4 regions of the Halobacillus sp. 12SKB genome follow, and region 2 is predicted to be linked to each of the others. Evidence: predicted binding sites of a transcription regulator. Region 2 holds the regulator's gene; each other region holds the start of a gene.
What was found. Region 2 encodes Rex, which represses fermentation and respiration genes when NADH is low (regulators of the CRP and FNR family bind a similar motif). Its sites were predicted from a motif close to TTGTGAAATATTTCACAA; they were not measured.

Region 1 (3,148 bases), 2.8 Mb from region 2:
GAACAATCGCTATACTTCCTGGTATAAGCAAGGTTTGTCCGAAGTAGTACGCCATATCCGGGAAAAACCCGACGAGTCCAACGAAAAAGAAGACGAAAAAGACGTTGGTCACTTCCCATACGGGCGATAAATAACGTGAAATCAGCTGATTGATCAAATGATCCTTCTTCGTCATTCGTGCGTAATAAGCGAAAAAACCGGCTCCAAAGTCGACAGAAGCGACGATTAAATACCCATAAAGGAAAAGCCATAGAACCGAAATCCCAATCAATTCATAACTCATACGTCACCCTCCTTGCTTGCAGCGGCTGTCTGAGGATAACGATGTTCCAGTTCCAATTCAGCCGGTTTACCTTTGAAAATTTTCCGTAATGTGATGAGACATCCCATAGCCAGTACAAGGTACACAGCTGCAAATAGAATGAACATCCAGAATACATACGGAGAGGTTGTCGCCCCTTCTGCGACAGTCATGAAACCACGTAAAATCCATGGTTGGCGCCCTACTTCTGCGTAAATCCAGCCAAACTCGATCGCAAACATCGTCAGAGGACCTGTAGCTACAATACCCCATAATAGAAGTGGGTTGTATTCGTTCCACCTTTTAATCTTCCAAAAAATGAGGAATAGGAGCGAAATGCCGAGTGTGTAGAATCCGATGCTGACCATGAGGTCGAACATGTAGTGGATCCATAGAGGCGGCCGTTCCTCTTCGGGTGTTTCATTCAATCCTTCAACCTCTGCATTAAAGTCTCCGTGTGCAAGAAAACTCAACGCGTTCGGAATCCGAATCGCATTCTCTACTTCATTGTTTTCATTTAAGGTACCGAAGACAACAAGGTCCGCACCCTCCTCTGTCTCAAAATGCCACTCCCCTGCCGCCAATTTTTCCGGCTGGTACTCAGCAAGAAATTTAGCAGAAAAGTCGCCGGCAACAGCTGTCAGAATCGCAAATAGAAACGTCATCGTAACCGTAAGCTTCAACGCTTTTTTATGATATAACGATCCCTTTTTTATAAGAATGATAAAAGCTGCAATACCAGCAAGTACAGCCGCGGCTGTTAAATAAGAAGAAGAAATAACGTGAAACACTTTCGTCGGGGTCGCAGGGTTGAACATCGCCGCAAGCGGATCAACCGCTGTAAAGCGCCCGTCCTCCATCTCGAAACCCTGAGGTGTGTTCATAAAAGAGTTGACTGTGGTAATGAAAAACGCAGACAACGTACCACCAATGACCACGGGAATCGATAAGATCCAGTGGTAGATCGGCTTTTTGAAACGGTCCCATGTATATAAATAAATGCCTAGGAATATCGCTTCAAAGAAAAACGCGAACGTTTCCATAAAAAGCGGTAACGCAATGACATTCCCCGCCAACTGCATAAAACTTGGCCAAATCAATGATAACTGCAGCCCAATAGCCGTACCTGTCACAACTCCGACAGCTACAGTGATCGTATAGCCGCGCGTCCAACGTCGGGCAAGCAATGTATAGTGTGGATCTTTTTTCTTAATTCCGATGAGCTCGGCAATCGATACGAGCACAGGAACACCGACTCCAAGCGTCGCGAAAATCGCATGGAAAAGCAGTGTCATAGCCGTTAGTGCCCGGCTCACTTCAACGGTTTCAAAACCAAACATCTTTGTTCCCCCTAACTAAAATCGGTCACTACTACCGTTAGTATAATGCGTGAAAACGGTTCATGGTTAGATGGTTGTTGACGATTTTGTGACATCCTTCACAAAGTGTCCATTTTATGAAAATGTTACCCGATCTCTTTGTTGTTGTCGAACGTTATGCCTGTATCTCTTCTTCCCTATTGCTCAATCTAATTAACTTAAGAATGCACACCGCTTCTTCCATTAAAGCTCCCTATTCTTGAAGACTAAGTTTCGAGACTTTTGTTGAGTGGATGGGGGCTGCGGGGAATGACTCGCTTTCCGCGGGAGCGCGGTGAGCCTCCTCGGACTGCGTCCTGCGGGGTCTCACCCTGCACTTTTTTCCCGCAGGAGTCTCGCCATTCCCCTCCGCCCACTTTTCGTAAGACATTCTCGAAACTACCTTCAAGTAATAAAAGCTTTTGTAGTTAAGAATCCTATACCGACGCAGATTAAGCAGGATTTCACTACACAACTAGGCACGTTACTATAAGAGGGATTTCGAGAACCTCATTTGGTAAAGGGGCGGAGGGAAACGGTGAGACTCCTGTGGGAAGTGCGTGGTAGATGAGACCCCACAGAGCGTTAGCTCGAGGAGGCTCATCACTCGCCCACGGAAAGCGAACCTTTTCCCGGAGCCCCTAAACTCCAACAAAAATCTCGAAATCAAGTCTTACACCATCCTGCCATATATTTGAACAAAAAAAGACACCGGATGACCGGTGTCTTTTTGAAAAATCATATAGCATCGAGCATTTGGAACTGGGCTTTAACAAGGTCGTAGTACTCGCCTTCCTGGTCCATCAATTCATCATGCGAACCTTGCTCGAGGATGCGGCCGTTTTCCAGAACGAAAATATTGTCCGCTTCCCGTATGGTCGACAAGCGGTGCGCAATCATGATCGCTGTCCGTCCTTTAAGCAGTTTACGGAGCGCCTGTTGGATTTTCAGTTCTGTTTCAGTGTCGATACTGGCGGTCGCTTCATCTAAAATTAGAATTCTAGGATTGGCAAGAAGCGCGCGGGCGAAGGACAGGAGCTGTCGCTCACCGGCGGAAAGGATATTTCCGCGTTCTTCTACTTCTGTTTCATATCCATTGTTCAAACGCTGGATAAAGTCATCGGCTCCGACGACTTTCGCGGCTTCCATGACTTCTTGATCGGAAGCATCGGGACGTCCGAAACGGATGTTTTCCATGATCGTCCCTGAGAAAATGAAGGTATCCTGGAGGACGACACTGATCTGCTGACGCACACTATCAATCGTGGCATCTTTCAAGTCTACCCCATCAATTTTGACAGCTCCCTTAGTCGGATCATAAAAGCGGCTGATCAAGTTCGCAATCGTCGATTTACCAGAACCGGTATGACCGACAAGAGCCACGGTTTCGCCTTGCTTCATTTCAAGGTTGATGTCGTGTAGAGCGATGCGTTTAGAATCATACGCGAATTGAACATGATCAAATTCAATGTGGCCACGCATATCTTTC
Region 2 (3,148 bases):
AACCGCCTGCAGTCTTAAAGTATTCCTGCTTGCGGTCATAATCCGCTAACAGCTGCTGGTAGCGTTTTTGATCGTCGAGCAAGTCCGGATCCGCCATTTGCACTTCCATGGAGCGGAGCTCTTTTTCCAAGTCCTTCAGGTGGGTGAACACCTTCTCCATCTCGTTCCAAATGGTCTCCTCAGACTGCAGCCCTGTATTTTGGGCCAGGTAGCCCATCGTGGTTTCTTTCGGTTTGAAAATATTGCCCTCATCGTGACTCATTTCACCTGCCATCATTTTAAGCAGGGTCGATTTTCCTGCTCCGTTTCGACCGACGATGGCGATCCGGTCGTTCATCTGCACTTCCAATTTGATATTCGATAAAATCAACTCGGCGCCGAAACGCTTCGTCAATTGGTTCAATTGCATGAGAATCATGTCGTTTCACCTCAATAAAATCAGTGTATCTCATAGGCGCGTCCCCTAGCAACACAATGCTCCTGAAGTATGTGAAATCTTTAACGACTTCCGTTTGATTTTTTGGTAGAATAAGAGTAGTGTTTCAATCAGTACTGTTAACAAAAAGGGGTAGAAGAAAATGGCGGAGTTCAGTCATTTCAATGATCAGGGCCGCGCCCGTATGGTGGATATTTCAGACAAAAAAGATTCCGTACGGACGGCTGTGGCAGCAACGAGTGTACAAGTGAACGAAGAGATTTATCATAAAATCACCAACCATGAGATTGGAAAAGGGGACGTGCTTTCCGTGGCTCAGGTCGCAGGGATCATGGCAGCGAAAAATACGTCTGACTGGATTCCGATGTGTCATCCGTTGTCATTAAAAGGTATCGATGTGTCCTTCGCTTGGGAAACAGAAGACCAGCCGACATTAAACATTGAGGTTTCTGTTAAGACAAAGGGAAGCACAGGGGTGGAAATGGAAGCGCTAACGGCCGCCTCCGCCACAGCCCTCACGGTTTACGATATGTGCAAAGCGTTAGATAAAGGAATGGTCATCGGCCCGACCTACTTGAAAGAGAAGACAGGCGGGAAGAACGGCGACTATACGAGAAACAGATAAAGGAGTCCGGTGCTAATGGATATCGAACAAACGAAGATTCCACAGGCGACAGCGAAGCGGCTTCCGCTCTACTATCGCTTTTTGAACAACCTTCATACCCAGGGCAAACTGCGTGTGTCTTCGAAAGAACTGAGCGATGCGGTCAAAGTCGATTCAGCGACGATCCGCCGCGATTTTTCCTATTTCGGAGCACTCGGGAAAAAAGGGTACGGCTACAACGTCGAGTATTTGCTCTCCTTTTTCAGAAAGACGCTCGACCAGGATGAAACGACACGTGTCGCATTGATCGGTGTCGGAAATCTGGGTACGGCTTTCTTGAACTATAACTTCACGAAAAACAACAATACGAAAATCGAAATCGCCTTCGATGCGAACGAGGAGCGGATCGGTTCTGAGGTCGGTGGTGTCGGTGTCGAGCACATAGACGATTTAGAGGAAAAGCTCGGCGACATTTCCGTTGCCATCCTCACGGTCCCATCATCGGCCGCTCAAGGAATTGCGGACCGGCTTGTGAAAGCGGGGATCTCAGGCATCCTCAACTTTACACCAGCGAGGATCAGCGTGCCTTCGAATGTAAGGGTCCATCATATCGATCTTGCCATCGAGCTGCAGGCGCTCGTTTATTTCCTGAAGCACTATCCACTGAACGAAGGGGAAGTGGAACAAGACCAATAAGAAAGAAAAACGAGTGTGAAATCATCTGGTTTCTCACTCGTTTTTTTAGGGGGAAAGAATTTGGAAACGTTCACGGTAGGATCAGAAACTGAAAGATTGGTTATCAAACCACTTGAAAAAAGTGATTATGAAAGCTGGCTGCATGGATTCGAGAGCCGTCTTCCGTCCAAGCACCGGCATGATGAAGGACAGATCGATATGAGTGAATGTACGAAAGAATGGTTTGGTGAACTGGTGGAGAAACACCAGCAGCTGGCTGTAGGGGATACAGCTTACGTCTTCGGCATTTTTCTAAAGGAAGACCATACACACGTAGGGATGATTGATTTCTCTACCTTAGTAAGATATGACTTTCAGTGGGGAAGAATCGGGTATGCTTTACATAACCAACATTGGCAAAAGGGCTTCGGAAAAGAAGCCGTGGCAGAAGCATTACAGCTCGCTTTTCATCAATTGAATTACCACCGGGTCGAGGCTCATATCAACTTGGATAACTCTCCCTCCATCAAATTGGTGGAAAGTATTGGGTTGCAGTATGAGTGTACTAGAAAAGGGTTCATTCATGAGTTTGGGGAATGGACGGACAACTTGATCTACTATAAGAACGCGGAATAAAAAAAGCTCAGCCTAACGCTGAGCTTCTTTTATATTATTCTGTGTTCTCTTTCCAGCTTTTGTCCATGAGCATCTTGCCAGGCCATGTGTAAGCCATGATGCCACCATCCGCAGTAATGTCTTCTCCTGTCACATATGAACTTTCATCCGAGGCAAGGAAAAGGGCGACATTCGCCATTTCTTCCGGACGTCCGAGCCTTCCCATCGGTGTAACCCATTTATTCGCTTCACGGAACTCCCGGCCTTCTTCTTCCTGTTTCGTTCCGGCAAGCTCCTGAACGAGTGGCGTTTCGATGGTGCCTGGGGAAATTGAATTGACACGGATGCCTTCACGCGCATAGTCGATCGCCATCGCTCTCGTGAAGTTCGTGATCCCGCCTTTCGCTGCGTTGTATCCGGAGCGGTCGAGATCCGCGGCCTGGCCGGACATGGATGATGTATTGATGACTGATCCTCCATTTTCAAGCATAAGCGGGAGGATGTATTTGCTCGTCAAAAAAGTTCCTCTCAAGTCTACAGCGATGATTTGATCAAACAGCTCGACCGGATATTCGTGGACCTTTCCGCCTTCTTGATCGACACCTGCATTGTTGAACAGGATGTCGACCTTCCCGTAATGCTCTTTGATGTAATTGGCAAACTTCTGGACACTGTCCACATCGGAAACATCAAGCTCTACGGCTTCTGCTTTTCCACCTTTGCTCTTTACTTCATCCACGGTTTTCTGTACTTCTTCTACATTAATATCGCCGCAGACCACCTTCGCTCCTTCACTGGCGAATCGTTTTACGGTCGCC
Region 3 (3,148 bases), 230 kb from region 2:
TGACATACCAGCAAGAAAACCGAAAACGATGGAAAGCACAATGTCCCTTTTTTCCAATACAACTAAATGGATGACTTCCTTCAATTCTTTCATGCGGAGTCCCCTCCTTGCTGGACGGTCACCATGTCCCTGTATTCCTTCACCGTTTCAAGTAATTCTTCGTGCGTACCTTTTCCTAATAGATGACCACGATCGAGCAGTAGAATTTGATCAGCCTTTTTGATCGTATGCAAACGGTGAGCAACAGTGATGAGCGTCGCTGTTTTCGCAAGTTCCTCAAGAGAGGCTTGCAACACCCGTTCCGTTTTCAAATCCAGTCCTGTTGTCGGCTCATCAAACAAAATGACGGAAGGCTTTTTCAAAAAAGTACGGGCAAGAGCGAGGCGTTGTTTCTCGCCTCCAGAAAGCCCGCGTCCCGCTTCGCCGATCAGGGTGTCGTACCCTTTTTCCAATGAAGTGATCAAATCGGCGATGCCTGCTTTCTCAGCAGCCTGTTGAATTTCTTCCCTAGAATGATTTCCCCGCCCGCCAATCGCGATGTTTTCAAAGATCGTTCCTGAAAATAAATACGGATGCTGGGAAATGTAGCTCACCTGAGAAAACCATTCCTTTTCCTCATAGTCAAAGAGGGAGCGATCATTGATTTTGACAGCTCCAGAAGATGGTTTAGCAAGTCCGGCTAAAAGGTGCAGCAGTGTCGATTTCCCCGCACCACTTTTACCAACGATGGCAGCCTGGTTATACGGTTTGATCGTTGCCGTTAAACCCTCCATGGCAAACCCTTTTTCATAAGAAAAGCTCACTTGTTCGAGCTTAATTTCAGGAGGCTGGTCACTTTGAATCTTTCCTTTTCCCCACTGGATTGGTTGCTCTTCTTTTTCAAGTTCTTCCGTAAGCTTGTTGGCAGCTCCTGAAGCGCCTCTCCCTGTATGAAAAGCACTACCGAAGTCTTTCAGCGTCAAATAAAACTCAGGAGCAAGAATCAGAATAAAAAAGGCGGTGAAAAAGGAAACACTCTCATAAACGACGAGCCGGATGGCAATCTCCAATGCGATTAATCCGATGCTGAGCATGGAAATGAACTCAAGCATCAAGGAAGAGACAAAGGCGACTTTCAACACTTCCATTGTTGCATCACGGAAACCAAGACTGCTCGACTCAATCTCTTCCTTTTGCTGCTTGGAACGTCCGAAAAGCTTTAGTGTCGTCAAACCTTGAAGCGTATCAAGAAACTTTCCGGAGAACGTGTTCAACTTCTCCATCTGCTCTTCTGATTTCTTTTTTGTCATCACGCCGATGATCGCCATAAATAACGGAATAAACGGAGCTGTGATCATCATGATCAGCCCTGAATAGATATGCTGGGTGAACACTACGATAAGAATCATCAATGGGATGATCATCGTCTGGATCATTTGTGGAATATAACTGCTGAAATACCCGTCAATCTCGTCTACGGAATCCATCAGCACACTGACTTTCCTTCCCGATTGTCCTTGTAAGGAGGCTTGAACGGGGTTACGCGCGTACTTCTCAATAATCGATTGACGGAAATAACGCTTCGCTTTGGAAGCAAGCTTTATGCCTGTCCGCCCGTTCAGCCATGTAAACAGCGTCCGTCCAGCGAGCACAAATAGCAATCCTGCAAGAAGTGGCAGGATATCCTGAAAACGTTCCTCACCAAGAAAAATCCGATCGACAATCGCAACGAAAAAATAAGATTGACCTACGATTGTGGCACCAATCAACACGGATGTGAGGACCAACAGCATGAAAACTTTTCGATCTGAGAAAGCTAGTCTGCTGAGGTGCTTCATTTATATAAAACCCCTTATAAGCCATTTTGTGAATGATTTCACATTGATATCATTATAATGCATGAAGCCGATGATTGCTAAAAATAAAACCGATGATTCTATGACAATTCTATAACATCGTCTCCTTAATAAACAGCTACCATACGTAACCGGCAGGCATCATTTTTTGGCACCTTTTCTGTATCATTCCCCTCTATGTAAGGAAGGAGACATTTTAATATTTTGGAAAAAGCTTTCATGAGCCCCTGTCCTTTTTCAGAATCAAGAAATTACTTATTTGTGACCTGCGGTGCTGTCGAAGAAAGCCCCACTTTCAAGGGTGGACGAAATGAAAAAAGCCTACAGGTTTCGTCTCCTGAAGGCTTGGAAGAATGCATAATTATGTTGAAAGAGTCCTTGTGCGCTTCGTTTTACTGCAGATGCTGCCGTTTCATCTGCAGTCATCGTTTACGAAGTGCGCCCAGGTTAAGCAGCGCGTCGGTATAGAGAAAGAAGTTCTTTCAATTAAAGGGGATGTGTTTGGAGATTATATCAAGCTGAGGTCCTCGCAGCTTTTATGTCATATTCATGTCTTGTTTGGTCTAATGTCCTCTATCTTCGGTTTCACGGCCTGCAATCTTCGTTGTTTTTCTATTTGTAAAATTACACCTCATGACCATTCTAGAGAATTCGTTGGGCAATGTTTTCCGCAGCGAATATTTCCTGCTACAATCTTTGTCTTTTTGCGGTCGCTTGACCAGTGAGAACCAGCCAGAGCATATATAAGAGAGTGAGCAAGCATAACGGCCTCCTCTTTACATTGGTTATTTCAATCTTTAAGACAAGCTCGAAATCTTCTTCTGGGAGAGATAGGGAAGTTTTGAATCTTATTAGGTTTCACCAAAAAGTATTCCTTCGTCTCTCTCTTTTCATGTCATCAAATGATTACCAGTTGCCCTGCTGTACTTCTTAGCTTACACGTCTGCAGAGTCGATTGATCCACCTCCAGATGATTTTCACAATCAACAAGTGACCCGTCCCATTCACCGTTGATTCCTTCCTTTTGCGATATCGTTAATTTTGTTAATAAAAAATTTAACTTTTTGAATACTTTTTACGTTAACAAGCCTTGGTAAGCTTGTCAAAGTGAAATTTTTTTTAAATCGGCTATAACCTATGAGATGATAGGGCTTAAGGCGATTTTTTTCTAAAATGGATTTTGACAAGCGATTTTTATTCGTTAAGATAAAGTCTGTAAAGAAAAAATTTAATAAAGTTAATTGCTTTTACGCCTGTGAGGAGGTTTTTAATGACAAATCATCATGAAGAAAGCTCCCGACAGACCATTGAGC
Region 4 (3,148 bases), 160 kb from region 2:
AGTTGACAGGTTCGAACTCTTCAAAGCTCTTGTCTTCAAGGAAGGCATATAGGTTATAACCGACGGTCTCACCCATCTGCCAAGCGATTTGTGCAGTTGGTGGCTGCGGGCGTTCATCACCTGGTTTGAAGTAAACGGCACTGTCACCAACAACAAAGACGTCTTTGTGGGATACGGACTGAAGATAGTTGTTCACAGACGCACGTCCGCGATTCACTTCAATGCCGGATTCGCCGACAAGTGGGTTTCCTGCAACTCCACCCGTCCAAACGAACGTATTCGCCGTCAGCTTACGGCCGTCTTTCAACTCGATGACGTTTCCTTCAACATTTGTGACAGGAAGTTCTGTCAGGAATTCTACGCCGCGTTTTTCAAGGCTCTTCGTTGCTCTTTCGATCAAGTGATCAGGAAGCATCGGCAAAATTTTCGGCATGGCTTCTACAAGTGTCAGCTTGATTTCATCAGGGTTGACACCATATTTTTTAGCCATTGCTGGTGTTTCATCAGCCAATTCACCAACAAGCTCAACACCAGTCAAGCCGCCGCCACCGATAACGATGTGGGCATCTGCTTCGTTATTCGTCGCTGCATAATCACGAATACGAGCTTCCACATGTTCGCGGATTTTATTTGCATCTTCTGCGGATTTAAGGACCATGCTGTGTTCCTGTAGTCCCGGGATGCCGAAGTAGTTCGTTACACTACCCAGTGCCACGACCAAAGCATCATAGAACAGTTCAGAACCATCTTCCAGTGAAATCTTTTTGTCATTGACAGAAAAGGACTCGATGGTCGCAACCTTAAGGTTGATGTCTTTTCCTTTCAATAACTTTTCAAGAGGAAGCGCTGCCGCCTGCTCAGAAATGTTACCTGCTGCCAAACGGTGCAATTCTGTAATGATTTGGTGTGTCGGGGTTTTGTTAATGATTGTGACGTTCGCTTCAGAAGCGTCCATGTATTGGCGCACAGACAAAGCGGCAAGAAGCCCGCCATAACCGCCGCCTAGAATGACGATTTCTTTTGACATGTTGATTCCTCCAATTCCTACTCTTTGTGATTGCGTTCAGCGGATACTTTTAAGTATGCGTTAACGAAACGGAACATTTTTTGAGCTTGAGGGTCTTTCAACATCTTCATCAAGCCGAATAGTCCGATGACTTCTGAGCTGCTTTCCGCATGATCTTTCGCTTCGATTGCGTTCTGAGCTACTTCCTTCACGGAATGTTTGAGAGGCTCAGCCACTTCTGACATGAACTCAACCGTGTCTTTTTTCAGAACTTCATCCGTCGCAAGCGCTTGAACGGTGTCGTAGGAGCTTGAAAGAATCTTCACCAATTCGGTAAGCTTCGGAAGCTCTTTCACAAGAACAGTCAAAGATTCCTGTACTTCAGGTTCCAGTAGTTGGTCGAGCAGTTCACGCTCGTCACGAGCAACGTTTGTCTGCCCGTCTTTTTCTGTTGTGAATGAATCTGCCATATCCACTTCTCCTTTTTTGAGCCCGAGGCTCATTTTTTTATAAGTAAATAACTAGTACAAGCAACGAAAGCTCTACCTGTTATAAAACAGTAAGAGTGCCATTTTATAGCTAACGTTACTAGAGTAAAATATAATCTTGTGAAGCACAACACATTCTTACAAAATAAACGCTTACAATCGTGATTTTTTTCATAATCCCCGTTCTTTTTACAGCATTTTCAATCAAAAAGACGGATTTATCGCTCTTCTTATCATTCGCTAAAGATATTTTCTCATTCTAATTTCTCCCTGTTTTATATGAAGAAAGGTTCTCCATATGAGAAAGAGGCTAACCATGACCCGATTAGCCTCCTCCAACAGATGTTAAGGTAAGTCATTACCAGCAGCTCGATAAAGCTCGTACCATTCTTCTCTGGAAAGGACAATATGAGAAGCTTTAGCAATGTCCTGCATTCGCTGCGTATTCATTGACCCCACGACTGGTTGAATGTTTGCAGGGTGACGAAGAATCCAGGCAATCGCGATGGCAGAATCCGTCACGTCATACTTTTCAGCCAGTTCCTGAAGTTTGGCGTTCACTTCCGGGAAAGCGTCATTGCCTACAAAAGGACCCTCAATCATTCCGTGCTGGAATGGCGACCATGCTTGAATGGTAATATCATTCAGTCGGCAGTACTCCAAGACGTTGCTGTCCCTGACGACGGCCGGATCGTTTTGCATGTTCACGTTGAATCCTGCATCAAGCATCGGCGTATGGACGATACTGAGTTGCAGCTGGTTGACGATCAGGCTTTCTCCCATATATTTCTTTAGTAGTTCCATTTGCATCGGGTTTTGGTTGCTGACACCGAAGTAACGTACCTTTCCGCTTTCTTTCAGTGTGGTAAATGCTTCAGCTACTTCTTCCGGCTCCATTAATGCATCTGGACGGTGGAGCAGAAAACTGTCCAGGTAATCTGTATTCAACCGCTTCAGACTTCCGTCTACAGACTCTAAAATGTGTTCTTTAGAAAAATCGAAGAAACCATTGCGAATGCCACACTTCGATTGGAGCATGATGTCCTCACGTGACACATCCGTCGTTTTGAGGGCGTCAGCAAATACGGACTCCGATTCGCCTTTTCCATAAATATCGGCGTGATCAAATAAGTCGACCCCATTCTCGACTGCATTTGTAATCACTTCCGCTGCATCCTTCGTGCTCAATTCACTCATTCTCATACAGCCGAGCGCAATCTCCCCGACCTGTAAATCACTTTTCCCTAATTGAATTTTCTTCACTATGCTTCCACCTTTCATTCCAAACCTATCTTTATCTTATCACTTTCCCTCAAAACCTTAAGAAATAACGCTTACCAGTAAAAGGAGTACCAGGTCATCCAGATTATGGATGACCTGGTACTCCTTTTATTTCCAATTATCCTCATTCCCTTATATAATCCAAGGTAGACAGATCATTTCAGAGGAGGAACTTTGAATGGGGAACATGGAAACACTTAACCAGTCGAACTTCAAAAAAGGGGCCTATCCGTTTTACGAAGAACTTCGTAGAGATCAACCAATTTTTCCGATGAACAGTGACGCGATGAATCATTCCTGGATGATTACAAAATACGATCACGTAAAAGAGCTGTTGAAATTACCCAGTTTCATTAAGGATCAAAGCAAAATA

Region 1: ACQ4XT_RS17130 (cytochrome ubiquinol oxidase subunit I) is a predicted target of Rex. The motif match lies at 1,728-1,745, and genes of this name have one in related genera.
Region 3: cydD (thiol reductant ABC exporter subunit CydD) is a predicted target of Rex. The motif match lies at 1,844-1,861, and genes of this name have one in related genera.
Region 4: ACQ4XT_RS02360 (helical membrane plugin domain-containing protein) is a predicted target of Rex. The motif match lies at 1,613-1,630, and genes of this name have one in related genera.

Annotation. Positions count from the first base shown of each region.
Region 1 is NZ_JBRFWR010000001.1:3,436,572-3,439,719, forward strand. It holds gene ACQ4XT_RS17125 (cytochrome d ubiquinol oxidase subunit II) at 1-283, opposite strand, end outside; gene ACQ4XT_RS17130 (cytochrome ubiquinol oxidase subunit I) at 280-1,641, opposite strand; gene ACQ4XT_RS17135 (ABC transporter ATP-binding protein) at 2,398-3,148, opposite strand, start outside.
Region 2 is NZ_JBRFWR010000001.1:648,459-651,606, reverse strand. It holds gene abc-f (ribosomal protection-like ABC-F family protein) at 1-418, opposite strand, end outside; gene moaC (cyclic pyranopterin monophosphate synthase MoaC) at 579-1,061, shown strand; gene ACQ4XT_RS03150 (redox-sensing transcriptional repressor Rex) at 1,077-1,736, shown strand; gene ACQ4XT_RS03145 (GNAT family N-acetyltransferase) at 1,797-2,351, shown strand; gene ACQ4XT_RS03140 (SDR family oxidoreductase) at 2,386-3,148, opposite strand, start outside.
Region 3 is NZ_JBRFWR010000001.1:879,606-882,753, forward strand. It holds gene cydC (thiol reductant ABC exporter subunit CydC) at 1-93, opposite strand, end outside; gene cydD (thiol reductant ABC exporter subunit CydD) at 90-1,817, opposite strand; gene cudC (choline uptake/conversion transcriptional regulator CudC) at 3,106-3,148, shown strand, end outside.
Region 4 is NZ_JBRFWR010000001.1:483,973-487,120, forward strand. It holds gene ACQ4XT_RS02355 (NAD(P)/FAD-dependent oxidoreductase) at 1-1,027, opposite strand, end outside; gene ACQ4XT_RS02360 (helical membrane plugin domain-containing protein) at 1,045-1,476, opposite strand; gene ACQ4XT_RS02365 (aldo/keto reductase) at 1,840-2,757, opposite strand; gene ACQ4XT_RS02370 (cytochrome P450 family protein) at 2,954-3,148, shown strand, end outside.